Regions from separate parts of the Agrobacterium sp. CG674 genome, predicted to be linked through region 2. Evidence: predicted binding sites of a transcription regulator. Region 2 holds the regulator's gene; the other holds the start of a gene.
The links. Region 2 encodes LexA, which represses DNA repair genes until DNA is damaged. Its sites were predicted from a motif close to TGTTCNNNNTGTGTTCNG; they were not measured.

Region 1: a site for LexA is predicted at 4,320-4,337, ahead of ACQZ51_RS13315 (ImuA family protein). Genes of this name have one in related genera too.

The regions. Positions count from the first base shown of each region.
Region 1 covers NZ_JBNWDZ010000004.1:200,375-216,436, reverse strand. Annotated here, with positions in the region: gene ACQZ51_RS13335 (type 1 glutamine amidotransferase domain-containing protein) at 1-179, shown strand, start outside; gene ACQZ51_RS13330 (sugar transferase) at 879-1,559, shown strand; gene ACQZ51_RS13325 (polysaccharide biosynthesis/export family protein) at 1,687-2,958, shown strand; gene ACQZ51_RS13320 (O-antigen ligase family protein) at 2,966-4,231, shown strand; gene ACQZ51_RS13315 (ImuA family protein) at 4,380-5,141, shown strand; gene ACQZ51_RS13310 (Y-family DNA polymerase) at 5,056-6,573, shown strand; gene ACQZ51_RS13305 (error-prone DNA polymerase) at 6,570-9,833, shown strand; gene ACQZ51_RS13300 (FadR/GntR family transcriptional regulator) at 9,848-10,579, opposite strand; gene yjfF (galactofuranose ABC transporter, permease protein YjfF) at 10,597-11,577, opposite strand; gene ACQZ51_RS13290 (ABC transporter permease) at 11,574-12,617, opposite strand; gene ACQZ51_RS13285 (sugar ABC transporter ATP-binding protein) at 12,617-14,140, opposite strand; gene ytfQ (galactofuranose ABC transporter, galactofuranose-binding protein YtfQ) at 14,208-15,167, opposite strand; gene ACQZ51_RS13275 (IlvD/Edd family dehydratase) at 15,657-16,062, shown strand, end outside.
Region 2 covers NZ_JBNWDZ010000003.1:223,156-239,217, forward strand. Annotated here, with positions in the region: gene ACQZ51_RS10270 (GntR family transcriptional regulator) at 43-750, shown strand; gene ACQZ51_RS10275 (transporter substrate-binding domain-containing protein) at 762-1,547, shown strand; gene ACQZ51_RS10280 (amino acid ABC transporter permease) at 1,615-2,286, shown strand; gene ACQZ51_RS10285 (amino acid ABC transporter permease) at 2,283-2,942, shown strand; gene ACQZ51_RS10290 (amino acid ABC transporter ATP-binding protein) at 2,920-3,651, shown strand; gene gltA (citrate synthase) at 3,736-5,025, opposite strand; gene ACQZ51_RS10300 (ComEC/Rec2 family competence protein) at 5,453-7,771, shown strand; gene ACQZ51_RS10305 (glutathione S-transferase family protein) at 7,802-8,485, opposite strand; gene lexA (transcriptional repressor LexA) at 8,837-9,559, opposite strand; gene kdsA (3-deoxy-8-phosphooctulonate synthase) at 9,803-10,651, shown strand; gene eno (phosphopyruvate hydratase) at 10,875-12,149, shown strand; gene ACQZ51_RS10325 (FtsB family cell division protein) at 12,298-12,615, shown strand; gene pdhA (pyruvate dehydrogenase (acetyl-transferring) E1 component subunit alpha) at 12,769-13,815, shown strand; gene ACQZ51_RS10335 (pyruvate dehydrogenase complex E1 component subunit beta) at 13,834-15,261, shown strand; gene ACQZ51_RS10340 (hypothetical protein) at 15,273-15,560, shown strand; gene ACQZ51_RS10345 (pyruvate dehydrogenase complex dihydrolipoamide acetyltransferase) at 15,563-16,062, shown strand, end outside.

The sequences.
Region 1 (16,062 bases), on a different contig from region 2:
TGACATCCTACGGGTCGATCAAGACGGACGTGAAAAATGCCGGTGGCATCTGGAAAGATGCAGAAGTCGTCACAGACAAGGGCATCATTACCTCGCGCTCGCCTGACGACCTTCCAGCATTCGTTGCGAAGATTGTCGAAGAGGTCGAAGAAGGCCGACACGACCGCCGGGCCGCCTAATTCCTTTCTTCTGCAAGAGCCGTCATGAAAATGGCGGCTCTTTTTTTGGCTTGTTGAGAAGGCAGCTATACGTGTTTTGATCCGCGCACCACAAAATACCGGAATCACGAGAAATTCACCTGCGCAATCGATTAAATAAGAATATGAGAACTCGCCGAACATAATTGACAGCTTGGCAAAATCAATTTGCCACAATATTGCCTTATTTGGGTCACGATTGCGTCTATTTTCCGCGACTTTTGCGAGTTTTTGCAAACGAGATGAATTTTTCTTTGCGAATTTTGGAACATTGCATGTCTTTTTGAGTGTGCGTCGCCGCAATTTTATTGCGCTGCACAATAGCACTTTCACCTTGAAAATCGTTGTTTTGGACCAGATTGCCTCCCGATTTTCGCCGGTATTGAGCAAGCTATAAGCATAAATCGAATCTATCTATGCAAGTAATACATAAGTCGACTTCACCGTTACGGAGATCGTTTAGGTCGGTGGCAAACTGTTTGCTGATGCCATGTATTTTAATATTAAAGACTGATCTTTTGTGAGTATTTATGGGGAGGTGGCAACCGGGAACTAAGGCGGGGTGCCCCATAAAAAATTCAAAAGCACCAAATTCTGGTCACAGCATTGCTGGATGATCCAACTTGAAATGACGCGCCCAACGGGTACCGACCAATCGCAAACATAAATGGAGTCCTCTCTATGAAGTCCGCGACTCGATCGGCTGTTTCGCCGCTTAGTGGTTCAGATGAGTTTGATCTGAGCTTTCCGATCGGAGGAATCGCTAAACGCAGCTTTGACGTTTCGTCAGCCCTGCTAGCAATCCTCATCCTCAGCCCGATCTTTCTTATGATCATGGCTATGGTGAAATTTACTGACCGCGGCCCTGCCTTTTACGGCCACCGCCGCGTTGGACATAATGGACGCATGTTCCATTGCCTGAAATTCCGCACGATGGTGACGAATGGCGATGAGGTTCTGCGACAGTACCTTGCCGCCAATCCAGAAGCTGCCGAGGAGTGGAAGGCAACGCGCAAGTTGAAGAACGACCCGCGTGTGACCGCAATCGGCAATGTTCTGCGCAAGCTGAGCCTTGATGAGCTTCCGCAGCTTATCAACATTATTCGTGGTGAGATGAGTGTCGTTGGTCCACGTCCTGTGGTCGATGAAGAGCTCAACTATTACGAAGGCGCTGCTTCCTATTATCTCAGTACCCGTCCAGGTTTGACAGGTCTGTGGCAGATCAGTGGACGCAACGACGTTTCCTACAAGGAGCGCGTCGATTTCGATACGCAGTACGTACGCACCTGGTCGATGATGCAGGATGTTTCGATTATCTTTAAAACAATTCCCGCCGTGTGCATGTCACGCGGTAGCTATTGAACCAATTTCGTATTCTTGCGTTTTGCAGCACGATAATATTGCGGCCATCTAACGGTGGCATTTACGACCAGCTTCCACGCTGGTCGTAACCCGGTCGCTCTCAGCGGTCGTTTCAATGGAGTATAGTATGGTTGGCACTGCCGCCGAATTTTGCCTTAATGGTGCGTTGCGCAAGGTTGCCACGCTTCTTGTGGCTGGAACTTTGCTCGCCTCAAGCCCCCTTCATGCCCTCGCACAGGACAATCAGTACCGGCTCGGCACTGCCGATAAGCTGCGTATCCGTGTTGCGGAGTGGCAGCCTGCAGATGGCACCATCCGCAATTGGGATGTTATCAATGGTGACTATTCCGTTGGTGCTTCCGGGTCTCTCTCTTTGCCTTTTATCGGTCGGCTTGATGTAGCAGGAAAGACCATTGATGAGGTGGGTGAGCAGATCGGTGCACAGTTGCAAGCCAAGTTCGCGCTTCGCAATCTGCCTTCCGCATCGGTGGAAATTGCCCAGTTCCGCCCGGTCTTCATGACCGGTGACATTGAGACGCCTGGCGAATATCCCTATGCACCCAATCTGACTGTTTTGAAGGCCGTCAGCCTTTCGGGTGGTTTGCGCCGCTCCGAAGCGGGGCAGCGTTTCGCCCGCGATTTTATCAATGCACGTGGTGATGCCGCTGTCTATGATGACCAGCGCGGCCGCCTTCTGGCACGGCAGGCTCGGCTTCAGGCAGAGGTTCGGGGCGATACGGAAATAGCCAAGACGCCCGCGCTTGAAAAGATCCTGAATATCGACGCTCTTCTGGAGAGCGAGAATGCTTTGATGAAGTCGCGCAGCGAACGCTACACGCTTCAGCTCAAGGCTCTGACAGATCTTAGGCAGCTTCTGGAAACAGAGGTGGAGTCCCTGCAAAAGAAGGCCGAGACCCAGAATCGCCAACTTCAACTGGCCAATGAAGACCGCGAGAAAGTAAACCGGCTCAACGAGCAGGGGCTCGCCCTTGCCCAGCGGCGCATTTCGGCGGAAGAACGCTCAGCTGATGTGGAGTCGACACTTCTCGATATCGACACCTCCATGCTTCGTGCCAAGCAGGATATCAACAAGGCCATGCAGGACGAGATCAACCTGCGCAACGACTGGGTCGCACAACGTTCCAAGGAACTGCAGGATACCGAGGCTGAATTGCAGAAACTCAACCTTCAGCTGGGCACAAGCCGTGAGTTGATGTCCGAGGCATTGGCGCAGTCAGCTGAAGCCATTCGCTTCGACCCATCGGGCAAATCCGCATCCATCACCTACATCATTGTTCGTGAGGAAGACGGTCAGTCCAAGGAAATCAAGGCTGACGAAACGACAACGGTTCAGCCTGGCGATGTGATAAAGGTCTCATCAGACGTTCTGATGCAGTGAGGCCCGCATGCGGATTGCCAAATCGGCCCTGATCGACCCGGATAAAAATGGCCTTTACGGAACGGCAGCTATCGCGCTGTCGTTCTTCGTCTTCGCCTATTCCTCAAAATTCGGAATGGTGTCCGTGCTCGCCTATTACGGCGTATGGCTACCATTGGTCGTCGTTGATTACCGCCGTGTGCTGGGCAACTATACCCGCTACTGGTGGATTTTCGGTTTTGGCGTTCTGGCGATTCTTTCCAGTTTCTGGTCGGACGCCATGTCGGTCACGCTGCGTGCATCAATCCAGTATATGACGCATATCATCTGCGCGCTCATCGCCATGCGCGTGATATCCATAACGACGCTCACACGAGGTGCCCTGATCGGCATCATCGTCGTGCTTCTTTATTCTTTGCTGTTCGGTATCTACCTGTTTGATGCTCTTGATGGCACGTTCAGCTTTGTGGGGGCTTTCTCTTCCAAGAACCAGTTGGGCTTTTACGCGTCGCTGGGTGTCATTTTTGCCGCATCCTCTGTGCTTGTGTTGCGGCAGCGCGACATTCTCTGGCTTGGCATTGCCGGTTTCGCAGGGCTGATATCAGCCTATTGTTTGCTTGCGTCGCAATCTGCAACGTCTGTTATCACCACCGCCGCTGTGGTTGCCCTGGTCATTGGTTTCCTGCCGATGGGAATGCTGTCACCAGCCAACCGAAAGATGATTTTTCTGGCACTTGTGGGTGTGGGAGGCCTGTTTGTTGTAGCAGCACTTCAATTCGGTCTGCTCGATGCAATCCTTGGAATTTTCGGCAAGGATTCAACGCTGACAGGGCGGACTTACCTCTGGCAGCAAGGCATAGAAGCGGCCAAGGCGTCACCCATACTGGGTGTTGGCTATCAGGGTTTCTGGGTCATGGGCTTTTTTGATGCCGAGCGCCTATGGAACGACTTCTTCATCACCACGCGAAGTGGCTTCCACTTTCACAATACCTATATCGAAACGACCGTGGAAAATGGTTTTGTAGGCCTTTTGCTGCTTGTCATCGTCCTCTATGGCACCCTGATCGGGCATCTACGTTCCATTCTGATAAAAAGACAAGACCCACAAGGGCTGATCCTGTTTGCGCTTTGCGCGCTTTTCGTCGTGCGCTCCTTCGTGGAAATCGATATTATCTTCGCCTATCAGATCGGCTCATTCCTGCTCTATTATGCCGCCGGAAAGCTGACATTGCCGAAGCGCTTAGACGTTAGCAGCACGGTCTTGTCCCGTGTGGTCATGCGGCCGATCTCGTGATGCGATAGGCTCTGAAGCGGTAGCTCCCAATACATTCTTCATCTTGTCCACAAGCCATATGAGACTCTTCTTGACTCTTTTTTGGAAAAGGAACAAAAAGTGAACAAGTAATCTTTTAGCGTGAAATGCTTTTGAAGAGTTCTCAGTCATGCATAAACGCGCCGAACAGCTTGTTGTAGAGGAATTGCGGGAAAGGCTTGAGCGGATCACGCAAGGCCTGACGCGCCACCATGATAATCTGCCATTCGGAATTCCCGCCATCGACAACCATCTGCCAGGCGGAGGTTTGAAGATGGGGAGCCTGCACGAGGTGAGCGGAGGCGGCAATGGTGCGGTTGATGGGGCGGCATCCGCTTTGTTTTCGGCAGGAATTGCTGCGCGCGTGACGGGTAAAATTCTCTGGTGCGTCACCCGGCCTGACCTTTTCATGCCCGCATTGACACAGGCCGGTCTCTCGCAAAACCGTCTGATCATGGTGGAGTGCCGTGATGAAAAAGGCGTGCTGGATTGTTTTGAGGAAGGTCTGCGCTGCAACGGCTTTGGTGCTGTCATCGGTGAGGTGTCCAGACTGCCGATGAATATGTCCCGTCGGCTGCAACTGGTGGCGGAAAATTCCGGTGTCATCGGTCTTGCCATCCGCCGTTGGCGTCATTTGTCCGGTGCTGCCGAATTCGGGCAACCGACGGCCGCCGTGACACGGTGGAGAATTTCCGTGCGTCCTTCCACGCCGCTGCCTGTGCAGGGCGTTGGGCGCGCGCGCTGGTTTCTGGAGCTTTTGCGGTGTCGTGGCGGCGAATGTGCAACATTTGAAGTGGAAGCCTGTGATGCAAAGGGTCGTCTCGCTCTACCTGCCAACATGGTCGACAGATCGCTATCGCAGGGCGCTTGGCAACAAGGCGCCACCGGTTGACCAACCGGTCGTCATGATTGCCCGTCAAGGCAATCGCCGTGTCATTGCAGCGCAGGATGCTGCCGCAATGGCTGCGGGCCTGCGGCTCGGCATGCCCGTCAGCAAAGCACAGGCCATTCTGCCCGGGCTGATCGTTGAAGATCTGCAAGCGGGTGATGATCTTAGGGCGCTTCGCGATCTCGCATTCTGGTTTTTGCGCGTTTACGCGCCCATCGTAGCACCCGACCCGCCAGACGGACTGGTGCTGGATACAACGGGTGCAGATCATCTGCATGGCAATGAACTGATGATGATAACGGGCATGATCAACCGCCTTCACGGACTTGGCTTCAGGGCGCGTGCGGCCATTGCCGATAGCTGGGGGGCAGCGCACGCACTTGCGCGCTTCGGAAAAGATGAGGCGACCATCGTCCCGCAAGCGGGTGCCTCCGCGGCGCTTGAAAACTTGCCATTGGCAGCCCTTCGGCTTGAACCCAGAACCGTGGCAGATCTGAAAGTTCTCGGCTTTCGCCGTATCGGAGAGTTGATGGCAACGGCGCGTTCGCCGGTGACACTGCGGTTTGGGCCACAGGTCGGTCGCAGACTGGATCAGGCTTACGGGCTTTTGTCTGAGCCGATCGAGCCAATCCGCGTGCCGGAGCTTGTGGAGGCCCAGCGTTTCTTTGCCGAACCCATCGGCGCTGCAGAAACCATTGCACGCTATGCCGATAAGCTTGTTCGCCAGCTCTGTCTTGAACTCGAAAAACGCGGCCTTGGCGCACGGCGGGTCGATCTGGTCTTTCACCGTGTGGATAGTGGGGTGCAAGCTATCCGGGCCGGAACATCCAGACCCGTGCGGGATATCAAGCAGCTGTCCCGCCTGTTGACGGACAGGATCGATACGATCAATCCGGGCTTCGGCATCGAGAAAATGATCCTGACTGCGACCCATGCGGAGCCTCTGGTCGTCCGGCAAACGCGCTCGACGCTTCTGGAGGATGTCAGGGGCGATATTGGTGAAACCGTTGATGTCATCATCAACCGTGGCCACAAGGTCTACCGCTATGCAGCTGTCGCCAGCGATGTGCCAGAGCGCGCCGTTCAGATGGTTGCTGCGCAATCGGCTGACGATATGCTTGGCTGGCCCGATCAATGGCCGCGCCCTGTGCGCCTTCTCAGCCGTCCCGAGCCCATTCAGACGATGGCGCTGCTGCCTGATCATCCGCCAAAGAGCTTCACATGGCGCGGCGTTCGGCGTCTGGTAAAACGCGCTGATGGGCCGGAGCGCGTGTTTGGCGAATGGTGGAAACGCGAGCGTGAGCAGGCCGCCGTTCGTGACTATTTTACGGTGGAGGATGAGAACGGCGAGCGGTTCTGGATTTTCCGCTCTGGCGATGGGGAACATGCCAATACGGGGTCGCAAGGCTGGTTTCTGCACGGTATGTTCGGATGAGTATCGAGCCCCGCTATGCCGAGCTTCAGGTCACAACCCATTTTTCCTTTCTGCGCGGCGTCAGCTCTTGTGAGGATCTGTTTGCGCAGGCCAAGGCACTGGGCATTGAGGCGCTAGGCATTGTGGATCGCAACACGCTGACGGGCATACCGCGTGCATTCGAGGCGGCGGAAAAGACCGGTATCCGGCTTATTGTGGGATGCAGGCTTGATCTCGCCGACGATGTTTCCGTGCTGGTCTATCCCACCGACCGTGCCGCCTATGGTCGTTTGTGTCGCCTCCTGACCCATGGCAAACGATATGCGCCCAAGGGAAAATGTGATCTGCAATGGAGTGATCTGGTTGCCTATGGTGAGGGGCTGCTGGTGATCCTGTTGCCGGATGGCGTGGATGAGGCATTGGCCATAAGGCTGAGGCGTCTAAAGGCAGATTTTGGGGATCGTGCCTATGTGGCGATGAGCCTGCGCCGCAGACCGAACGATCATGTGCGGCTGCATGATCTCTCGCGGATGGCAGAGCAAGTTGGTGTTGCGACTGTGGTGACCAATGATGTGCTGTTTCATGAACCGGAGCGGCGCATGTTGCAGGATGTCGTCACCTGCATTCGCCACAATTGCACCATTGACGATGCCGGTTTCAGGCGGGAACGGCATGCCGACCGCTATTTGAAGCCGCCACAGGAAATGCACCGCCTATTTCGTGCCTATCCCGGAGCCTTGAAGCGCACGCTGGATATCATGCGTCGCTGCCAATTTTCGCTCAAGGAATTGCAATATCAATATCCTGAAGAGAACAATGAACCGGGATTGAGTGCCCAGCAAGCCCTTGAGAAAGCGGTTTGGGACGCGGTTCCGGACCGCTATCCAGAAGGCTTGCCTGCGAAGGTGGAAAAGACGCTCAGGCATGAATTGGCCGTTATCGCCAAGAAAAAATACGCGCCTTATTTTCTCACCGTCAATTCCATTGTCCGTCAGGCGCGGAAGATGAAGATCCTTTGTCAGGGGCGTGGATCTGCTGCCAATTCGGCCGTTTGTTTTGTCCTCGGCATCACGGCCATCGATCCCAAGGAAAGCGACCTTCTATTCGAACGGTTCGTTTCTGAAGACCGCGATGAACCGCCGGATATTGATGTGGATTTCGAGCATCAAAGGCGCGAGGAGATTATCCAGTGGATCTACAGTCATTACGGGCATGACAAGGCGGCGTTATGTTCCGTTATCAGCCGTTACCGGGGCAAGGGCGCCATCCGCGATGTCGGCAAGGTTTTAGGCCTGCCTGAAGACCTGACCAAGCTCATGTCCTCGCAAATCTGGTGGTGGACGGAAGGGGTGGGCGAAGGAGAAGCCAAGGACCTCAATATCAACCTCAATGATCGTCGCGTGAAGCTGGCCTTTGATCTGGCCAGGCAATTGATCGGCACGCCGCGCCATCACAGCCAGCATCCGGGTGGCTTTGTGCTGACGCATGACCGGCTGGACGAACTCGTGCCCATATTGCCTGCCGCCATGGCTGATCGCCGCATCATCGAGTGGGACAAGGACGACATCGAAGTCGTTGATTTCATGAAAATGGATTGTCTTGCGCTGGGCATGCTGTCCTGCATGCGACGGGCTTTCGATATGCTGGAGGAGCGCGAGGGTAAGCGGTATGAGCTCGTCACTGTGCCGCAAGGCGATGCAAAAACCTACGACATGATCTGCAAGGCCGATACGATCGGCACGTTCCAGATTGAAAGCCGGGCGCAGATGTCCATGCTGCCGCGTTTGCGACCGCAAGAGCTTTACGATCTCGTCATTCAGGTTGCCATTGTCCGGCCCGGACCCATTCAGGGCAACATGGTGCATCCCTATCTCAAGCGGCGGCAGGAGAAAGCGCAGGGCAAGGAGATTGTGTACGAGCACCCCAAGCTGAAGCAGGTTTTACACAAAACACTAGGTGTTCCGCTCTTTCAGGAGCACGCGATGCGTCTCGCCATTGATTGCGCCGGTTTCACACCCAATCAGGCCGACCAGTTGCGCAGGGCAATGGCGACATTCAAGAATGTCGGCACGATTTCCACCTTCGAAAAGCAACTGGTCGAGGGCCTCATCGGCAATGGCTTTCCGGAAGAGTTCGCCAGGCGGCTTTTCGAGCAGATCAAGGGGTTCGGCAGTTACGGCTTCCCGGAAAGCCACGCAGCTTCCTTCGCGCTGATTGCCTACGCATCCGCCTGGGTGAAATGCCATCACCCGGATATTTTCTGCGTCGCTCTTTTAAACTCCCAGCCCATGGGCTTCTACGCGCCTGCCCAACTGGTTCGCGATGCCCGCAATCATGGTGTTGTCGTGCGCCCGGTATGCATCAACACCAGCCGCTGGGATTGTGCGCTGGAAGAGCCAGTCGCTCGGGAGCGCAATGCGGTTCGGCTGGGAATGTGCCTCGTCAAGGGTCTGTCCAACAAACATGCCAGCCGCATCATCGCTTGCCGCGAGGACCGGCCCTTCGTATCGATTGATGATCTGTGGCGAAGGGCAGGTGTTCCGGTGGATGCGCTTGTCTGCCTTGCGGAAGCGGATGCCTTCCTTCCATCACTAGGGCTTTCTCGTCGTGAAGCATTATGGGCCATCAAGGCGTTGCGGGATGAGCCGTTGCCTTTGTTCGTTGCCGCTGCCGCGAGCCAAAAAAGCGTCATTGCAGAACAGAGCGAACCGGAGGTGCAACTGCTGCCCATGACAGCAGGTGCCGAAGTGGTTCAGGATTACGGCCATATGGGCCTCACTCTTCGCCAGCATCCGATGGCTTTTCTGCGCGAAGACCTAGCCCGAAGGCGTATTTCCACCTGTGCTGAAGCGGGCGAGACGAAAGATGGGCGATGGGTGGAAATTGCAGGGCTGGTGCTGATCCGCCAAAGACCGGGCTCTGCCAAGGGCGTCATTTTCATGACGCTGGAAGATGAAACCGGCATTGCCAACGCAGTTGTCTGGGTCAAGATTTTCGAGAAGTTTCGTCCCGTTATTCTGTCAGCCGGAATGGTGGGTATCTACGGCAAAATCCAGCGCGAAGGCGAGGTAGTTCATCTCGTCGCCCACCGCATTACCGATCTTTCAAATGAGCTGCGCAGTGTTGGCGAAAGGGAAGGGCCGTTCCCGTTGCCCCACGGCAGAGGCGATGAGTTTCACCACGGCATTCCGTCAACAGACCGCCGGGGCCTGCCAAAGCGATCGGAGATCGTGGAAGAGAGCGAAGCGCACATCACCGTCAAAGGCCGTAACTTTCACTGATGGTGAAAGAGTGGTCACTCGCAGATCGCGTTCTTTATCCGGTCTTTGCCGACTTCGATCACGTGCCTCATGGCCTTGATGGCGGAGCTTTCGTCGCGCGCAGCAATGGCGTGGACGATGCGCAGATGGTTTGCGGCGATTTCTGAAATGGTCTCTGGTGCCGAGGCGGGAGATGACAATTGGAACGATATGGCCAGCGCCGCCTCTATCAAGCCACTGGCCGACCGCATTAATGGGTTGCCGGAAATGCGGGCGACGGCAAGGTGAAATTCAAGATCCACCTTGGCAATGGTTTCCGGGCTGTGGGCCGGATTGTCGAACCGGGCCGCAATGGCATAGAGCGAAACAATGTCTTCGCTGGAGGCATGGCGCGCGGCAGCGGCAGCGGCTGCCGGTTCCAGCGCCAGCCGGATATCAGCCAGATGATTGATGAATTCAGGGTCCAGCCCCGCATCGCACCGCCAGCCCAGAACATCAGGATCGAAAAAATTCCAGCTGGATTTTTCCAGAACGCGTGTGCCAACCTTGGCCTTCGGCTCCACCAGTCTCTTGGCTGCCAGCGTTTTCATCGTTTCGCGCAGCACCGTGCGGGAAACACCAAAGCGTAAAGAAAGCTCTGCATCATTCGGCAGCAACGAGTTTTCAGGAATGCGACCGGAAACGATGGCGCTGCCAAGCTCAGCCACGACATGCGCGTGGCTGCTGCGTCGCTTCCGTCCGGTAATTGTCGTTTCCAGCAAGCCCAAAAAAATCTCCGATTCCCTTATGCCGGATGTCCCCCGGATAATCTTCTGTTTGAATACCAGATGATAGCGCGTTGCAACACGATGAAGATGAACAACAGTATGCCGATCACGATTTTCGTCCACCAGGACGAAAGTGTACCTTCAAAAACAATATAGGTCTGGATCAATCCCTGGATCAAAAGGCCGACAAACGTTCCGGCCACTAGTCCGGTGCCGCCGGTGAGCAATGTGCCACCGATAACCACGGCTGCAATGGCGTCCAGCTCCATGCCGACGGTTGCCAGAGAATAACCGGAGGATGTGTAGAGCGTGTAGACAATGCCAGCCAGACCGGAGAGAAATCCTGAGAGCGCGTAAATGCTGATGATCGTCTTACCGATGGGAACGCCCATCAGCTCCGCAGATTGTTGATTGCCGCCCAACGCATAGATATTGGCACCAAGCCGGGTGCGGCTGGCAACGATGCCGCCAACGATAAAAACGATGAGCATGATAATGGCGAGTGCCGTCAATCGACCGCCGCCCGGAACCCGGAAATAGAAGCCCTGTATGGCATCGATGACAGGATGTGAAATCGGTACGGATTGTGTCGAGATGAGATAGGCGGCCCCGCGCGCCAGAAACATTCCGGCCAGAGTCACAACAAAGGGCGGTATCGACAAAAACCGGATCATCGCGCCCATCAGGCAACCGAAGATGGTGGAGATGATCAGTACGGCGGCGAAGGCGACAAGCGGGTGCACATTATATGTGCCCACCAGCACCGCCACGAACACGCTGGCAAAAGCAATGACCGAACCAATCGACAGATCAATGCCGCCCGAGAGGATGACGAAGGTCATTCCAACAGCTGCGATACCCAGAAAGGCATTGTCAGTCAGCAGGTTGCCGACAACCCGCGTCGAGAACATGGCCGGGTATTGGACAACGCAGAGGATATAGGCGACGATGAAAACCGCGAGCGTTGTCAGGAACGGAAGGTTGCGGGTATGGATCATCGCGCCGTTCCCTCATTGTTGACTGTGGTTGAGGGCGTGCCGGGATTTGGCGCCTTGCGTGATCTCGCAAAGCCGATCAGCGTGCCGATGGCCGGTGATTGAAGTGTCAAAACGACGATGATGATGCCTGCCTTGATGATGAGGTTGAATTCTGGCGGGAAGCCTGAAACGAGAATGCCGGTGTTGATCGTCTGGATGATCAGCGCGCCGATCAGCGATGCGGTGATGGAGAAGCGTCCACCGTTGAGCGAGGTTCCGCCGATGACGACGGCCAGAATGGCATCGAGCTCCAACCACAGACCAGCATTGTTTGCATCAGCACCTCTAATATCGGCGGTCACGATCAGGCCAGCAACAGCGGCGCAGAGGCCCGAAATGGCATAGACAAAGAACAGCAGGAAGCGGGCGCGCACGCCAGCAAGGGCTGCGGCACGACGATTGATGCCGGTAGCTTCAATGAGGAAGCCAAGTGCCGTTTTTCGCACAAGAATGCCCACCAGCAATGCTGTCACCACCCAGATGATGATGGGCATGGGAATGCCCGAAAAAGCGCCTATGCCGATGGAGGAAAAACTGTCGTCGTTGAATGTCAGGATCACACCTTCGGTGATCAGCTGCGCAATGCCGCGCCCGGCCACCATAAGGATCAGCGTTGCGATAATTGGCTGTATGTCCAGCATGGCAACCAGAATGCCGTTCCAGATGCCGCAGGCGATGCCAACAGCCAATGAGACGGCGATGACGACCGGAATCGACTGACCGCTGCTGATCAGCGTTGCCGCGACCGCGCCACAGATGGCAATTACGGCCCCGATGGAGAGGTCGATGCCCTTGGTTGCGATGACCAGCGTCATCCCGATGGTCAGCAGTGCCACGGGTGCTGCTCGGACCATAATATCTATAACGCTGCCGTAAAGCCGCCCATTCTGAAACGATACGTTCAGAAAGCCCGGCGAAATCACGGTTATGGCGGCGAGAATGATGAAAAGGGCAACAAGCTGCGGTGCAAGTCGCTTCAGGCGTGCTGTGATGCTTCTCATTATGCGGCCTCCGTCCTGGCCGCACTGGCAATGGCCTGCATGATGTTGTCGGCGGTCACGTCACCTCCCTTGAGTTCAGCGACATGTTTGCGGTCAGACAGCACGATCACCCGGTGTGCGACAGCCGTCAGCTCTTCCAGTTCAGACGAAATGACGATGAGAGACATGCCTTGCAGACAGAGCCGCTCGATCATTTTCAGAATTTCCGCATGCGCGCCGATATCGATGCCGCGTGTGGGCTCATCCAGAATGAGAAGCCGAGGCTCGGTCGCAAGCCAGCGTGCCAGAATGGCCTTTTGCTGGTTACCGCCGGATAGAAACTTGATAGGCCGCTCAGGGTCAGCTGGCCTGATATCGAGCGAGGTGATGAAGCCTTCCGTCAATGCCAGTTTCTGGCGCTTCGATAGCGGCCGCATCCATCCCTGCCGGGCTTGCAAGGCAAGGGCAATATTGTCGGCAACCGAAAAATCTCCGATAATCCCGTCCGTCTTACGCTCTTCCGGACAAAAGCCGAAGCCGTTCTCAATGGCCGCTTCGGGCGAGGTGATCTCGACCGTCTTGCCATCAATGGTGGCTTGACCTCCATCGGGCTTGTCGATGCCGAACAGCAGGAAAGCCGTTTCAGTCCGGCCTGATCCCAAGAGACCAGCAATGCCGACGACTTCGCCGGGCCGGACATCGAGGTTGAAAGGCTCGACGCTGCCGCGCTTGCCGTAGTCCTTGAAACGTATCGACGCTTCGCCTTCCGCGGGCGCAGCGTCGTGGGCCTTGCGCTCATGGGTAACGCTCAGCAGCTCGCGCCCCAGCATCATCGAGATGAGGTCGGCGCGCGGCAATTCGGAAATTTCGCGGGTGCCAACCAGTTTGCCGTTGCGCAGCACCGTAACGCGGTCGGCGATGTCGTAAACCTGATTGAGAAAATGGGTAATGATGACAATGCCAAGGCCTTCTGCGCGCAGTTGCCGCAAAACGGTAAAGAGCATCTCGACTTCATGACTGTCGAGGCTGGCTGTCGGCTCATCCAGCACCAGCACCTTGCCGGAAAGATCGACGGCTCGGGCGATGGCGATAATCTGGCGGATCGCAACGGAGTAACTTGACAGGAGCGCATCGACATTGATCGAAAGGCCGTAGCGCGTCAGCAATTTTGCCGCCCTTGCGCTCATCTCGCGCCGGTCGATCATGCCAAAACGACGGGGCTGCCGCCCGAGAAACAGGTTTTCGGCAACGGTCAGATTTTCGAGCAGGTTCACTTCCTGATAGACGGTGCCAATACCGAGGTCTTGCGCCTCTGCAACGGTCTTGGGTGAAATCTCTGTGCCATCCAGACGGATCGTGCCACGGTCGCGGTGGTAGACGCCGGTCAGAATTTTAATGAGCGTCGACTTCCCGGCTCCATTTTCACCGAGCAAGGCATGCACTTCGCCACGGCGGAGGGAAATATCGACATTGTCGAGAGCCGCAATGCCGAGAAATGACTTTCCTATGGCGCGAGCTTCCAGAAGGGGGGTGGTTTCGGGCATGGTCAGGTCCTGCACGGAATATGGGTGGGAACGGCGCCTTCGCGCCGCTCCCGAAGATGAAACCGGCTTAGTAGCCCAGTCCCTTCTTCTCCTCATAAACCTTCATCGGGTTATCAGATGCCGTGTAGAGCTTGGATTCCGTCTGGATCCATTTCGCAGGCTCTTTCTTGTCCTTGAGATAGGCTTCAAGAACGTCGAAAGCCGGGCCAGCCATGTTTGGCGTCAGTTCTACAGTCGCGTTGGCTTCACCGGCAGCCATGGCCTTGAAGATATCAGGAACCGCATCGATGGATACGACCTTGATGTCTGTACCTGGCTTCAGGCCAGCTTCCTTGATGGCCTGGATTGCACCAACCGCCATGTCGTCATTATGAGCGTAGACGGCGCAGATATCCTTGCCGCCGCCTTCGGCCTTGATGAAGCTTTCCATGACTTCCTTACCCTTGGTGCGGGTAAAGTCGCCGGTCTGTGAACGAACGATCTTGATATTGGCGTGGGACGCGATGCCTGCCTCAAAACCCTTCTTGCGGTTGATGGCAGGTGACGAACCTGTCGTGCCCTGCAACTCGACAACCTTGCAGTCCTTGGAGCCAACATCCTTGGCAAGCCATTCGCCAGCGACCTTGCCTTCATGAACCTGATCAGATGTTACGGCTGTCAGGTAAAGGCTGTCTGGAGCTTCGATCTGACGGTCGAGCAGGATAACCGGGATTTTCTCTTCCTTGGCTTCCTTCAACACGGCATCCCAGCCGGTTGCGACAACGGGTGCGATGAAAATGGCATCGACGCCCTGTGCGATAAAGCCCCTGATGGCCTTGATCTGATTTTCCTGCTTCTGCTGCGCATCGGCGAATTTCAGCGTCACACCGCGCTTTTCAGCCTGCTGTTTGGTAACAGTGGTTTCAGCAGCGCGCCAACCGGATTCGGAGCCGATCTGCGAGAAGCCAACGGTGAGGGTTTTTGCGGAAACGCCTGAAGCCAGACATGCGGAAAGAGCGACGGTAACCGCCGCGAGTGCTTTTTTCATCTGTAATCCTCCCAGAGATGAATTCGGCTAAGACGAGCGGATATGAGCATATAGTATTACCTTTGAAAAGTGCTCTGCGAGTATTTTCTTTCTCTGAACGATGAGCCAGAGTTGTAAAAAATTAAAATTAGTGAGGCTTTACAATAGAGAATCGTCACGTAATATTTTTTTAACGGATGCGAAACGGTACCCGCACTCGCCTTGACAAGCGACCTTTGCGCAAATTAGTAATACGAATATAGACTGCTGATCGTGACGATTGACGGCTCACGTCAATTGTCGCAGATGAGAGCAGACAAAAGAAGAATTCAGGGCGGAAATTTCGTGACCATCGTCATCGACTGTCTTCAAAAGGTCGACCTAAACAGGGGCTTTTCAAAGCCATACCTGCTTTGCGCGTCTTATGGCCGTATTTCTCTCTTTTCCTCATCATAAGGTCGTCGCATCCTGTGTCGTACCCATTTGCCATTTCTGCTGGAGACCAAAGCTATGAAAGACCTGACCAACCCACCCGCAACGCAGGCTAAGGGCGGTAAGCTGCGTTCTCGCGCATGGTTCGACAATCCCGACAATGCTGACATGACGGCGCTTTATCTGGAGCGTTACATGAACTTCGGTCTCAGCCAGGCCGAATTGCAGTCGGATCGCCCCATCATCGGCATCGCGCAAACGGGTTCGGATCTTTCTCCGTGCAACCGCCATCATCTGGAGCTGGCCCACCGTCTGCGCGAAGGTATCCGCGAAGCAGGTGGCATTGCCATCGAGTTTCCGGTTCACCCTATCCAGGAAACCGGCAAGCGCCCGACAGCTGGTCTCGACCGTAACCTCGCCTATCTCGGCCTCGTGGAAGTGCTTTACGGCTATCCGCTCGACGGCGTTGTGCTGACAATCGGCT
Region 2 (16,062 bases):
AAGCTACACCAGAATGGCACGCACCTTGCTTTCTCATCTTGTATGCAAGACAGACATACAGCCGAGACAGATCAGAGTGCGATAGAACAGGCCATATTTTCCGGCATCCTGTCTGCACGCATATGCCCCGGCACCCGGCTGGGCGAATCGCAGCTTGCGGAAATATATGGCGTTTCCCGTACCAAGATTCGTGAAGTCATGATGCGGCTCGTTACGCGCGGTGTCGTTGAGGTCAGCCCCCGTCGCGGCTGGTTCGTGGTGGAACCATCAGCCGAACAGGCGGTAATGGTGTATCAGGCGCGGCGCGTTATCGAGTTTGGCCTGCTGCGCACCATGACAAGCCTTTCTCCCGCCGGACGCCAGATACTTCTTGATCATCTGGATGAAGAGCGGGAAGCGCTCGCCGTGGCCGATCGCCAGCGGCTCACATGCCTGATGGGCGATTTCCATATCCGCATTGCAGAGATTGTCGGAAACGACATCATTATCGATCTTCTGCGGGACCTGACCGCACGCACAATCCTCATTTCGATGCTTTATCAGTCCGATTTCCATGCTGCCCAATCCCATGAAGGGCACTGCCGCATTTTTGAGGCGATGGATGCGGGCGATTTCGTGCGCGCAGCAGAGCTTGCCGTCACGCATCTGGATGAGGTCGAGACCGGGCTGGATCTCACGCGCCAGCGAGACCCGCTCCGGGACCTTCGCAGTTCACTATCCCTACCACCCCTTCATATTGCCAACTCATAGGAGAATTTGAAATGTTCAGCAGACGCATATTTCTCGCCACTATTGCCATTGCAGCCACCTCCAGCTTCGCAGCACCCGTCTTTGCAGATGCCTTGAGCGACATTTCATCTCGCGGTGCGATCCGCGTTGCCGTTCCGCAAGACTTTCCTCCATTTGGCAGCGTTGGCGTTGATATGGCCCCGCGTGGCTATGACATTGATGTGGCCAATCTGATTGCCGAAAAGCTGGGTGTGAAGACCGAGCTAGTGCCCGTAACCAGCGCAAACCGCGTGCCATATCTCCAGACCAACAAGGTCGATCTCGTCATTTCGAGCCTCGGCAAGAATGCAGAGCGTGAGAAGGTGATTGATTTCTCCGTGGCCTATGCGCCGTTCTTTAATGGTGTGTTCGCGCCTGACGCCGTCAAAATCGAAAAGGCAGAAGATCTCGCAGGAAAGACGATTGGCGTCACACGCGGTGCGGTGGAAGATCTGGAACTGACGAAAATCGCGCCAGCCGATGCTACCATCAAGCGCTATGAGGACAATAACGGCACGATCTCGGCATTCCTGTCAGGCCAGGTCGAAACCGTTGCCACCGGCAACGTCGTTGCGGCCGCGATTCTCGAAAAGAACCCGCCAAAGCGCCCGGAGCTGAAATTCCTGATTAAGAACTCGCCTTGCTACATCGGTCTTAACAAGGACCAGCCCGCTTTGCGTGAAAAGGTCGATGCCATCATCGCTGCCGCGAAAGCTGATGGCAGCCTGAATGCCATTGCACAGAAGTGGCTGAAGACGGATCTGCCGAAGGATCTTTAAGACCAAAGAGAATGCGCGTCCCGGGTTTTCGGGGCGCGTTTTCCGTCTTATCTCGAAAGGACCGAACGTGAATTACACCTTCGAGTTTGGGTGGCTTCTCGAATATTACCCTGCAATCGTGAAGGGAGTGTTCATCACTCTTCAGTTGATTGCGATTGGTGGCATTCTGGGAATCACTCTTGGTATCATCTGCGCCTGGGTCCGTGCGCTCGGGCCACGCTGGCTGCGCCCGCCCGTTGCGCTTTATGTGGAATTGATCCGCAACACGCCGTTTCTGATCCAGCTCTTTTTCATTTTTTTCGGTCTGCCATCCCTCGGCTTGCAGATGACGGAACTGACCGCCGCCAATATTGCCATGGTCATCAATCTGGGTGCCTATAGTTGCGAAATCATCCGCGCCGGCATTCAGGCAACGCCGAAGGGCCAGTTCGAGGCCGGTGCAAGCCTTGCCATGACGCGCTTTGAAACGTTCCGTCATGTTGTGCTGGTGCCATCGCTGCAGCGCATCTGGCCCGCTCTGTCGTCTCAGGTGGTCATCGTCATGCTAGGTTCCTCCGTCGTGTCGCAGATTGCGGCCGAGGACCTGACCTTTGCGGCCAACTTCATCCAGTCGCGCACATTCCGCGCTTTTGAAGCCTATATGGTCTCGACGGTCATCTATCTCGGGCTTGCGATTTTGCTGCGACAGATCCTGCTGGTGCTGGGCGGCTTTATATTCCCCCGAAGGAGCGTCAGATGATTGAGTTTTCCACTTGGGACATATTGAGAAACCTGCTTCTGGCCGCACGCTGGACGGTGCTGCTGTCTCTGGTTTCGTTCATTGGCGGGGCGATGGTTGGCCTCGTCTTGCTGTTCATGCGCATTTCCAAGAAAAAATCGCTTCGTCTCTTCTCCAAATATTATGTCGAGCTGTTTCAGGGCACGCCTCTTCTGATGCAGCTGTTCATTGCCTTTTTCGGGCTCGGGCTGGTTGGCATCGATGTTCCTGCCTGGCTGGCTGCGGGAATAACGATCATTCTCTGGGCCGCAGCCTTTTTGACAGAGATATGGCGCGGCTGCGTTGAAGCCGTTGCCAAAGGCCAGTGGGAAGCATCCGCAAGCCTTGGCATGGGGCGCTTCCAGCAGATGCGCTACGTCATCCTGCCGCAGGCCCTGCGGGTAGCCATTCCGCCGACCGTGGGCTTCGCCGTTCAGGTCATCAAGGGAACAGCGGTAACGTCGATCATCGGCTTCGTGGAGCTCTCCAAGGCCGGTACCATTGTCACCAACGCCACTTTCCAGCCCTTCACCGTTTATGGCCTCGTTGCCCTCATCTATTTCGCGCTGTGCTGGCCATTGTCGAAGAGCAGCCAGATTCTCGAAAGGAAGCTTAATGTCGCTCATCGAAATCACTGAAGTCCGCAAGAGCTTTGGCAGCAACGAGGTGCTGAAAGGCATCAACCTCGATATCGAGCCCGGCGAGGTGATCGCCATCATTGGCAAGAGTGGATCCGGCAAATCAACGTTGTTGCGCTGCATCAATGGTCTCGAGACCATCTCGTCTGGTGCAATTTCAGTTGCAGGTGCCCAGTTCATCGACGATGAGCTTCATCTGAAAGCGTTGCGGTTGAAAGTCGGCATGATCTTTCAGCAGTTCAACCTTTTCCCTCATCTCAATGTTGGGGAAAACGTCATGCTTTCTCAAACTGTTGTGAAGAAAACGCCGAGGCCTGAGGCGGAAGCCTTGGCGCGCAAGATGCTGGAGCGAGTGGGCCTTGCCCACAAGTTCGATGCCTATCCCGATGAACTCTCTGGTGGCCAACAGCAACGAGTCGCCATTGCCCGCGCACTCGCGATGCAACCCACAGCGCTGCTCTGCGACGAGATTACATCGGCCCTTGACCCGGAACTGGTCGCTGAGGTTCTGGCCGTGGTGCGGGAGCTGGCGGCGGAAGGCATGACGCTGGTGATGGTCACGCACGAAATGAAGTTCGCCCGCGATGTCTGCTCTCGCGTTGTCTTCATGCACGAGGGAAAAGTCCACGAAATTGGCCCGCCGGAAGAGGTGTTCTCAGCGCCTAAGACAGCGGAGTTGAAGCAATTTCTGGGTGTGACGGCCCATTGATAAGCGTCGTTTTCAACACCCGTCCAGACAAATAAAAAAGCCGGGCGTTGACCCGGCTTTTCTTTGAATTCTTTGCTTCCGCGCTTAGCGCTTGGAAACTGGCAGGTAATCGCGCTTTGCTTCGCCGGTGTAGAGCTGGCGAGGGCGACCGATGCGCTGCTGTGGGTCTTCGATCATTTCGTTCCACTGTGCGATCCAGCCGACGGTGCGGGCGAGCGCGAAGAGAACAGTGAACATGGTTGTGGGGAAGCCGAGCGCCTTCAGCGTGATGCCGGAGTAGAAATCGACGTTCGGATACAGCTTCTTCTCGACGAAGTAAGGATCGGACAGAGCGATCTTTTCCAGTTCGAGCGCAACCTGCATGATCGGATCATCCGAGTTGCCGGTGGCTTCCAGCACTTCGTACATCGTCTTTTGCATAATCTTGGCGCGCGGATCGTAGTTCTTGTAAACGCGGTGGCCAAAACCCATCAGGCGGAACGGATCGTTCTTGTCCTTGGCGCGGGCAATGAACTCGGGAATGCGATCAACTGAACCGATTTCGTTGAGCATGTTGAGCGCAGCTTCATTCGCGCCGCCATGGGCGGGGCCCCAGAGGCAAGCGATACCGGCAGCGATACACGCGAACGGGTTTGCACCAGACGAGCCAGCAAGACGAACAGTCGAGGTCGACGCGTTCTGCTCATGGTCGGCATGCAGGATGAAGATTCGGTCCATGGCGCGGGCCAGAACTGGATCAACCTTGTAGTCTTCGCATGGAACGGCAAAGCACATGTTGAGGAAGTTAGACGCATAATCCAGATCGTTCTTCGGGTAAACGAAGGGCTGGCCAATGTGGTACTTATAGGCCATTGCCGCAATTGTCGGCATCTTCGCGATCATGCGCAGCGACGCGACCATGCGCTGGTGCGGATCTGTGATGTCAGTGGAGTCGTGATAGAAGGCCGAGAGAGCGCCGACCGTGCCGCACATGACAGCCATCGGGTGGGCGTCGCGGCGGTAACCGGTGAAGAAGCGGCTCATCTGCTCATGCACCATGGTGTGGCGCGTAACCCGGGTATCGAAGTCCTTCTTCTGTGCGGTAGTCGGCAATTCGCCGTAAAGCAGCAGATAGCAGGTTTCGAGGAAGTCACCCTGTTCAGCCAGTTGCTCAATGGGGTAGCCGCGGTGAAGCAGCACGCCTTCGTCACCATCGATATAAGTGATCTTGGATTCGCAAGAGGCAGTCGACGTAAAGCCGGGATCGTATGTGAAGGTGCCGGTGTTTTTGTAAAGCGTTCCGATATCTACGACCTTGGGTCCGATCGTGCCTTCCCGGACAGGGAGATCGACCGTGCTATCGCCGAGGGTCACTTTAGCGCTTGATTCCGTCATACCATACCTCCGATATATGCGGGCGATGCGGGATGACGCACCAGCCTGTTAAGCGTTACCGATTAGCTATATGATCCTAGCCATGATGCCAAGCTATCCAACTGGCAAATTGTGCATTGCGACACGCCAATATCCCAAAATGGTGCGATTCCGAGGCAGAGTGTTTCATTCTAGGTCAATGCTTCCTTAACTCAGCAAATGGTTGCAATAATACTTTGAGAGTTGCAAACTGAAAGGCTACGGCAGGGGGAGCCGGGCTTTGAATACGCAGAACGAAAAATATTACTTTAGCGAGACCCAGGCGAGGTTCGTTCCGCATGGAGAACTCGATGACTTGCTGTCGCCCCTGCATACCTCGAGTGGTAGCGCGCTTCGAAAAGATGAGCAATCGGACTTACGTCTAGGGGCGATGGCGCGCCTCAGGCGCGTGTTGAATAGATGTATTGCTGAAGAGGCAAACCACCGCCACGAGTTCCTCTTCATACCCGTGTTGGTCGCGGCAGGAGCCGCCCTCTGGTTCAGCCTGCCGACCACACCGCCGCAATGGCTTCTGTTTTCGCTTGCCGCATGTGCCATCACCATCGTTTGCGCCCTGTCTTATAGGCAGGGACCCATCTCCATGGCTTTGAAGGCTGGGGCGCTTGTGGTGCTGGGCATGGTTTTGGCCGATGGGCAGTCACGGCGGGCGGGCACGATCATTCTCGATACCCCGGTAACGACCGAGATTGCCGGAACTGTGGAACGCCGCGAGCTGGATGCAAGGGGGAACTGGCGATATGTCGTTGCGCTGAAGCAGACATCAGCCCCGCAGCTTGCCCGCGCGCCGCAAAAGGTTTCGCTGGTTGCTCGCAGCCGTCATGAAGCGGTAGCGATCGGTGCGTCGATTACCGGCAAGGCACGCCTGTCACCGCCTTCCGGTCCAGCTCTACCGGGGCTGAACGATTTCGCCTTTGGCTCCTATTTCGGTGGCATTGGTGCAACCGGATTCTTTTATGGCGCGCCGCGAGTGTGGACGGATCCGGCCGGCGAGGCGAAAGGCGGCACGTGGGCAGGGGCGGCGGATCGGCGGCTTTATGCGCTGAGAAGCAACATAGCCAACCGCATTCGCGACCTGATCGGCGGTGATGCCGGAGCCTTTGCTGCATCGATTGTCACCGATGAGAGACGCGCCATATCAGACGAAACAATGGAGGCTTTGCGCATCTCGGGCCTCGCGCATATCGTCGCGATTTCCGGGCTGAACATGGCGCTCGCGGCCGGTATTTTCTTTGTTGGCATGCGAACCGTATTCAGCTTCTTTCCCGGCTTCTCGCAACGATGGCCCGTGAAGAAAATCTCCGCCTTTGCGGCACTTCTCATGACATTCTGCTACTATCTGATATCAGGCTTTGCCGTCTCTGCGGAGCGAGCCTGGCTGATGATGTCGATCATGCTGGTTGCGGTTCTGGTGGACAGGCCATCGATCAGCGTTCGAAATGTTGCGCTTTCCGCCATCGTCATCATTGTCTTGTCTCCCAACGAGGTGATGGGGCCGAGCTTCCAGATGTCATTTGCTGCGACGCTTGCTCTTGTGTCGGGCTTCGCGGCCTGGAGCCGGTGGAGAGGAGAACGCGAGCGCCCTGTTATCGCGCATCCGCCGTGGTGGCTCAGCGCCGCTTCTAAATGCGCAACCATCATTGGTGGTGTAGTCGTGACATCCCTCATTGGCGGTCTTTCAACCGCGATCTATACCATCGAACATTTTCACCGCATCACAACCTATGGGCTTGCCGCAAATCTGGCGGCGATGCCCATCATGTCACTCATCGTCATGCCGTTTGCGCTGATGGGCATGCTGCTCATGCCGTTCGGGCTCGATGGACCATTCATCAAGGTGATGGGGTATGGCATGGCAATGGTCATCGACATCGCGACAACGGTGTCAGGCTGGGGCGGGGATGTGACGATTGGACGGCAGAACAGCTGGTTCCTCGCTGTGTCGACGACAGGTTTTCTACTGCTCGCCCTTTTACGCACCCGGCTTGCATTGATCGGACTACCCTTCGTTGCGGCGGGCTATGTGCTGCTGAGCGCGGAGCAATGGAGCAGCAAACCGGACCTTTTGATTTATGAGGATGGGTCGCTCGTTGCTCTTTTGACTGACGATGCCGTGGCAACCACAAAGCAGCGGGCATCGGGCTTCATCTATGACCAGTGGGCGAGGGCGCTGCCCCTGCCGGAGCGCCACATTCCAGCTGACATGCTTGACGCAGAAAAGTCACCAGATGGTGATGACGAGGCTGGGGATGACGCGCAAACCGGACGCCGCAAAACGCTGACGGACCAAGACAAAGCGAGAGAACGGCAGGAAATGCAGCGGGTTATTCTCAAAACAGATGGATTCACCTGCCGAAAAAACAGCTGGTGCATATCGAAATCCAAAAGCGGCGTCAGTGTTGCGGTGGTGCTCGACAGTGCATTCGCGGGATTGGCCTGCGATATCGCCAATATTGTCGTCACGACACGCAGCGTTCCCTTCAGCACCTGCCGTTCCGGCGCCATTCTCGTCACTGAGGAAACCTTGCGTCGCACCGGTTCTATGGAGCTATGGCTGGGCGATGCAACAAAGCCCGTCCTGACAGCAAGAGCTGCCATGCTGAGCGATGATCGGCCATGGACGGTGCACCGTCATTACGACTGGCGCGACAAAAGCTTCAACACAGTAATTCCGGCCCATATCGAACACCTGCTCGCAGTCCGCCCATAGCCATCGCACCTCTGAACGTGCCGCTGCACGTCACGACGTGACAGCGCGCAAATCCGCTAGCCATTCCCCCACATTCCGCGCCTCGGCCTCATGCGCATCATCGCGCCACGGTTCCAGAAGGGCTGCCTGTTCCCATTCTCGCATTGCCGGAAGGGATAGGAGGTGATCCATATAGTTCTTAGACGCGGCAGACAGCACAGTTCCATATGTCTGGAACCGAAACGCAACCGGGCAGAAAAACGCATCCACAGCCGTGAATTCGGCCCCGGCCAGGAATGGACCGCCATGGGCTGCCAGCCCTTGCTGCCACAAGGCGTCGATCCGGGAAATATCTCTCCGCAATGCTTCGGATATGGAAGATGGCCGTATTCTAAGACCAACGCTCATCGGATGGTTGTTGCGCAACGTGGAAAAGCCCGCATGCATTTCCGCAGCGGCAGAGCGAGACCAGGCCCGGGCCTTGGCATCCGCTGCCCAAACGCCATCATGCTTTTCCGCAAGATATTCGGTGATGGCGAGCGATTCCCATACGGTCAGATCGCCATCCACAAGACATGGAACTTTCGATGTCGGTGAAAACTCCGAAAATGCATGGTCCTTGTCATCGAAACGCATGAATCGCTCAGAAAATTCAATTCCGAGCGTGCGCATCAGCACCCAGATTCGCAGTGACCAAGACGAGTAATTCTTGTTGGCGATGAAAAGTTGATACATGAGCAGCGCTCCTGAAAGGCAGCGATCAAAAAGAAGAAGACTATCAATAACCCAGAGAATTTCTTGCATAAAGCCATGCACAGCGATGGCATCATTCAAATTATTTGATGGCCGTAACCAGCTTGGCGATCAATGTGGGTCACAAACGGCATTCTAAACGCAGCAGCCAATTCCCATGCAAAATCTCTGCCGCTATAACGGAAATCCGCTACAAAGCACACAATCACAGTGGAATGGATACCCGGCTAATAAGTTTCATCCTTGTTGTCGCTGCGTGGTGACTTGAGGCCCCGCGAGCGCAACAGAATTAAGACTCCGTATGAAACGCGCGTGCAGAGCTTTCCAAGCTGATCAGTGATAACGCCTGATCAGACCAACCAGCTTTCCCTGAATCTTGACTCTATCCGGTCCAAATATGCGGGTTTCATAAGCAGGGTTCGCAGCTTCCAGTGCGATAGAGGCGCCGTTGCGACGGAAGCGCTTGAGCGTTGCCTCCTCTTCGTCCACCAGAGCCACGATGATATCTCCGGGATTTGCGGTGCTGGTATCCTTGATAATGACGGTATCGCCGTCAAATATACCGGCTTCGATCATCGAATCGCCTTTAACCTCAAGCGCGTAATGCTCGCCTGCACCCAGCATATCCATCGGCACGACCACATCATGAGTGTTGTTCTGGATGGCGGAGATTGGCACGCCCGCTGCAATGCGTCCCATGACCGGTACGCTGACTGATTCGGAGTTTCTGCTGTTGGAAGATGATGGCTGAGGCCGTTGTTCGACCGCTGCAGCTTTGCCCAGACTGCCTTCAATAACGCTTGGCGTGAAGCCGCGCTGTGGCTTTTCTGGGGGTGAATATGATTCGGGAAGCTTGATAACCTCAAGCGCACGGGCTCTATTTGGTAGCCGGCGAATGAAACCGCGCTCCTCCAAGGCTGTGATCAACCGATGGATGCCTGACTTGGAGGCAAGCTCGAGTGCATCCTTCATTTCATCGAAAGATGGTGGCACGCCGGACTCTTTCATTCTCTCATGAATGAATAGAAGCAGTTCCTGCTGTTTGCGCGTGAGCATGAAGAGACCCTTGACGATTCGAGGCGGAGATTCGGGAAACAAATACAGAACGAACACTATCTGTTCCATATGTGTTCTGCAATCCCTTAAAACTCAGTGAAAGTACAAACGAGTTTCAACGTTGCCCACAATCCCGCCGAATACCGCTCCTATACCGTGACTCGCTGTCGGCTTACTGCTACATGCGTTGCTAAGATCGGGCGTGATGCCCGTGCACTGTTTCATTTGTTCCAAGGGAAAACCATGAGTGCGACGAACAATCTGAAGGTCATTGCCGGCGAGGGCGCTGGAGCGGTCTCTTTCTCGAACACCGAACGATTTTCCCTGATTGCCGGTCCGTGCCAGATGGAAAGCCGCGACCATGCTTTCATGATTGCCGAAACGCTGGCCGAACTCTGTGGCAAGCTGGGAATCGGTCTGGTTTACAAATCATCCTACGACAAGGCCAACCGCACCTCGCTTTCGGGCCAGCGTGGCATTGGCATCGACAAGGCGCTTGAAGTTTTCGCAGAATTGAAGGCGCAGTTCGGATTTCCAGTCTTGTCGGACATTCACACCGAAGAGCAGTGCGCCATTGTCGCGCCCGTCATAGATATTCTGCAGATTCCGGCATTTCTCAGCCGTCAGACGGACCTGCTGGTGGCTGCTGCAAAGACCGGCCGAGTGATCAACGTAAAGAAGGGCCAGTTTCTGGCACCTTGGGACATGAAGAACGTGCTGGCCAAGCTAAATGACAGCGGCAACTCCAATGTGCTGCTGTGCGAGCGTGGTGCATCCTTCGGCTACAATACTCTAGTGTCGGATATGCGCTCACTGCCAATCATGGCATCGCTCGGTGCGCCAGTGATATTCGACGCGACCCATTCGGTTCAGCAGCCGGGCGGGCAGGGTGGCTCGACGGGCGGTCAACGCGAATTCGTGGAAACATTGGCACGCGCGGCGGTGGCAGTTGGTGTTGCCGGTCTTTTCATAGAAACGCATGAAGACCCTGATAATGCGCCATCCGATGGCCCCAACATGGTTCACCTGAAAGATATGCCGAAGCTTCTCGAAAAACTTCTGGCTTTCGACAATATCACCAAGTCCACCTGATAGTTCGGCGCCGAGAGGCGTCGAAGGAAACCATCGCGCAGGACGGGGCTTGTCATTGTAATTTCTTCCGCATCGGCTACAGCGGAAGACGACCACCAAACGACTCGCCGCTCTGGCGACGTGTTTTTATCGCAAGCCGGAATCTGAAACTTCTTCACAGGTTCCCTCATGCGCTTTAAGACATGCACCTGAAAAACACTGTTCCAATCCTAAGGGAGAGATCATGACAGCCATTACCGACATTATCGCACGCGAAATTCTCGACAGCCGCGGCAACCCGACCGTTGAGGTAGATGTCTATCTTGAAGACGGCTCCTTCGGCCGCGCAGCGGTTCCATCGGGCGCATCCACCGGCGCACATGAAGCTGTAGAGCTGCGCGATGGCGGTAAGCGTTACCTCGGTAAGGGCGTCGAGAAGGCAGTCGAAGCCGTCAACACGGAAATCTTCGATGCGCTGGGCGGTTTCGATGCCGAGAGCCAGATCCATGTCGACCAGACGCTGATCGAACTCGACGGCACGCCGAACAAGTCGCGCCTCGGTGCAAACGCCATCCTCGGCGTTTCCTTGGCTGTTGCAAAAGCTGCTGCCGAAACCACAGGCCTGCCACTCTATCGTTACGTTGGTGGCCCAAACGCGCATCTGCTGCCGGTCCCAATGATGAATATCATCAACGGTGGCGCGCATGCCGATAACCCAATCGACTTTCAGGAATTCATGATCATGCCAATCGGCGCGGAAAATATCCGTGACGCGGTGCGTATCGGCGCTGAAATCTTCCACGTTCTGAAGAAGGAACTGTCTGCGCAGGGTTTCAACACCAATGTGGGCGATGAAGGCGGCTTTGCGCCGGGCCTGAAGAGCGCACCGGAAGCACTCGATTTCATCATGAAGTCCGTTGAAAAGGCTGGTTACAAGCCAGGCGAAGACGTGGCGCTTGCTCTCGATTGCGCCTCGACGGAATTCTTCAAGAACGGCAAATACGTGATGGAAGGCGAAGGCCGCACGCTGGAGCCTGAAGCCATGGCGGATTATCTCGCCGAGCTGGCCGGTAAGTATCCGATCATCTCCATCGAAGACGGCATGGCCGAAGACGATTGGGACGGCTGGAAGTACCTCACAGACAAGATCGGCAAGAAAGTTCAGCTGGTTGGCGACGATCTGTTCGTGACCAACTCTGCCCGCCTTCGTGACGGCATCAAGATGGGCGTCGCCAATTCGATCCTCGTCAAGGTCAACCAGATCGGCTCGCTGACGGAAACGCTCGACGCTGTTGAAACTGCACACAAGGCTGGCTACACGGCTGTCATGTCTCACCGCTCTGGTGAAACAGAAGACTCCACAATTGCCGATCTTTCGGTTGCCACCAACTGCGGACAGATCAAGACGGGCTCGCTTTCGCGCTCTGACCGTCTGGCCAAGTACAACCAGTTGATCCGTATCGAAGAAATGCTCGGCCCACAGGCCGCCTATGCAGGCCGCTCCATTCTTCGCGGCTGATTTCGATATCGATATGACACGACGAAAAGCCCGGTTAACGCCGGGCTTTTTTGTGCGCTGCGGTCGGAGCGTGCGTTAAGGTCAACGGATGGTTAAGCATATGTCGCTATGATGCCTTCAGTAACGCGTTTGAAGGCTGTTTCAGAGTATGTGGACCAAGCATCACAAGAAAAGACGTTTTGGCCGTCTTGTCGTTCCGGCAATCACGGTCGCGTTTCTCTCCTATTTCGGGTATCATTCCATCCATGGTGATTTCGGGCTGAAGGCTGCGGAGCAGCTGGAGAGGCAGCGCGTCGCCCGTTCGGCAGAATTGGCCAAGCTTACCAAGGCCCGCACGGCGCTGGAGCGCCAAGTTGAGCTGATGAGTGATGGCTCGCTGGAGCGTGATATGATCGATGAGATCTCGCGCTATCAGTTGAACATGTCGCGCGCCGACGAAATCGTCATCATGAACACATATTTTTGATTAACCGAATTTCAGTTAATCTCGTTTTTTAATTTATTCGCAGTCACTTAGGGCGAATACGAGCCATGCGTTTATGCCATTGCTGCTTCGCGTTTTCTTGCATATGGTGCGATCCGATCCAACCATTCTAAATGGCAACTCAGGGAGGGATGTATGGCGCCGCGAAAAAACGCGACCGTATCCGGCCGCAAGACCACGGCAAAGACAGCCGCTAAGGAATTTACCGGCCAGAACACGCCGGAGTTCGGCAAAGATGAAGAGCTCCACGCGTATCGCGAGATGCTGTTGATCCGTCGATTCGAGGAAAAGGCCGGCCAGCTTTACGGCATGGGCTTCATCGGCGGCTTCTGTCACCTCTACATCGGGCAGGAAGCTGTCGTTGTGGGCATGAACATGTCGCAGAAGGAAGGTGATCAGGTTATCACCGCCTATCGTGACCACGGCCACATGCTGGCTGCTGGCATGAGCGCACGTGGCGTCATGGCTGAGTTGACCGGACGCAGCGGCGGCTTGTCAAAGGGCAAGGGCGGCTCCATGCACATGTTCTCCAAGGAAAAGCATTTCTACGGCGGACACGGCATCGTCGGCGCGCAGGTTTCGCTCGGAACCGGTCTGGCCTTTGCGAACAAGTATCGCGGCAATGACAGTGTGTCCGTCGCCTATTTCGGCGATGGCGCGGCCAACCAGGGCCAGGTCTATGAGAGCTTCAACATGGCTGCTCTCTGGAAATTGCCGATCATTTACATCGTCGAGAACAACCACTACGCCATGGGTACATCGACTGCGCGCGCAACCGCACAGTCCAACTACTCGCTTCGTGGTGTTGGCTTCGGTATTCCGGGCATGCAGGTTGATGGCATGGATGTTCGCGCCGTCAAGGCTGCCGCTGATGAGGCGCTGGAACATTGCCGCTCCGGCAAGGGTCCGATCATCCTGGAAATGCTGACATATCGTTACCGTGGTCACTCCATGTCCGACCCGGCGAAATACCGTTCCAAAGACGAAGTGCAGAAAATGCGCGCGGAACATGACCCAATCGAGCAGGTCAAAGCCCGTCTCCTTGAAAAGGGCTGGGCTTCTGAGGATGAACTCAAGGCAATCGACAAGGATGTTCGTGACATCGTTGCCGACAGCGCGGAGTTCGCCCAGAACGATCCGGAGCCGGATGTATCCGAGCTCTACACCGATATTCTGCTCTGATTTGGGAAGGGAGACATCATGCCTATAGAGATTCTCATGCCCGCCCTTTCCCCAACCATGGAGGAAGGCACGCTTTCCAAGTGGCTCAAGAAAGAGGGTGACAAGGTTGTTGCTGGCGACGCGATCGCTGAAATCGAAACAGACAAGGCAACGATGGAAGTCGAAGCCGTGGATGAAGGCACGATTGGCAAGCTGCTGATCGAGGCTGGCACCGAAGGCGTCAAGGTCAACACAGCGATTGCTGTGCTGCTTCAGGATGGCGAAAGCGCAGATGATATGTCTGCTGCATCCGCTCCCAAGAAGGAAGAGCCAAAGGCCGAGGCTTCCAACTCCGGTTCGGACGCTGCTGGTGGCAAGACCCGCGAAGCAACGGAAGAGCCTTCTGCTGCCAAGGAAGCAGCCAAGGTTCCTGCCGCACCGAAGATCGAAGTGGCTGCCGACCCTGACATTCCAGAGGGCACCGAATTCGTAACGCAGACCGTGCGTGAAGCATTGCGCGATGCGATGGCGGAAGAAATGCGCTCTGACGAAAACGTCTTCGTCATGGGCGAAGAAGTTGCCGAATACCAGGGTGCCTACAAGATCACTCAGGGCTTGTTGCAGGAATTTGGCGCCAAGCGCGTGATTGATACGCCTATCACCGAGCACGGTTTTGCCGGTATCGGCGTCGGCGCTGCGATGACGGGTCTGCGCCCGATCGTTGAATTCATGACATTCAACTTCGCCATGCAGGCCATTGACCAGATCGTCAACTCTGCTGCCAAGACGCTCTACATGTCTGGCGGTCAGATGGGTGCGCCGATGGTGTTCCGTGGTCCGTCTGGCGCTGCTGCCCGCGTTGGCGCACAGCACTCGCAGTGCTACGCGGCATGGTACAGCCATATCCCGGGCCTCAAGGTTGTCATGCCGTATTCGGCTGCTGATGCCAAAGGTCTGCTCAAGGCTGCGATCCGCGATCCGAACCCTGTCGTCTTCTTGGAAAACGAAATTCTTTACGGTCAGAGCTTCGAAGTACCGAAGCTGGATGATTTCGTGCTGCCAATCGGCAAGGCGCGCATTCACCGCAAGGGCAAGGACGTTACCATCGTTTCCTTCGGTATCGGCATGACCTACGCCATTAAGGCTATCGCGGAACTGGAAAAGCTCGGTATCGATGTCGAACTCATCGATCTGCGTACAATTCGTCCGATGGATCTGCCAACAGTTATCGAATCGGTCAAGAAGACCGGTCGTTTGGTGACGGTGGAAGAAGGCTTCCCGCAGTCATCGGTCGGTGACTTCATCGCCAACCAGGTCATGCGCGCTGCATTCGATTATCTTGATGCGCCGATCTTGACGATTGCTGGCAAGGACGTTCCGATGCCTTACGCTGCGAACCTTGAAAAGCTTGCTCTGCCGAACGTTGATGAAGTTATCGAGGCGGTCAAAACCGTCTGCTACAAGTGAAGGGGGAGAGTGTGAGTAAAATCAAACAGATCCTCCCGGCCACTGAAAACTGGCACCGCGTTCTCGGTTCCAAGGATGCCCCGCAATTCGAGCGGGTTATCTTCTGGGCTGTGGTCAATGACGGCGAAGGCGATGTTGTTGTCGGCGTTCCGCGTGAGAACATCGGTGTCATCGGTGCCGTCAGCGAATGGCTGAACGACGTTGCGGGATATATCGAAATCGAGCCATCGCAGATCAGCCGGCTCGTGGAGCATCCCGAAGAGTTGGAACAGTATAATCTCGTTTGGGGGGAGGGCTAGTCATGCCTATCAACATCACAATGCCTGCCCTGTCTCCGACGATGGAAGAGGGTAATCTCACGAAGTGGCTCGTCAAGGAAGGCGACAAGGTCGGTCCTGGCGACGTGATTGCCGAGATCGAAACAGACAAGGCGACCATGGAAGTGGAAGCCGTGGATGAAGGCATCGTTGCCAAGCTCGTCGTTCCCGCCGGTTCCGAAGCGGTCAAGGTCAATGCCGTAATCGCCATTCTCGCCGCCGAAGGTGAAGATGTGGCCGATGCTGCCAAGGGCGGCGGTTCCGCACCTGCAAAGGCAGAGGCGAAAGCCGAGGCGCCAAAGGCTGAAGCTGCCAAGGCTGATGCACCCGCGGACGTGAAGGCTGAAGCAGTACCTGCCAAGGCTGAAAAGCCTGTTGCTGACCAGGGTCCTGCGCCTTCCACACCAGCTCCGGTCTCCAAAAGCGGCGAGCGTATCTTCGCTTCGCCTCTGGCCCGTCGACTGGCGAAGGATGCCGGTCTTGA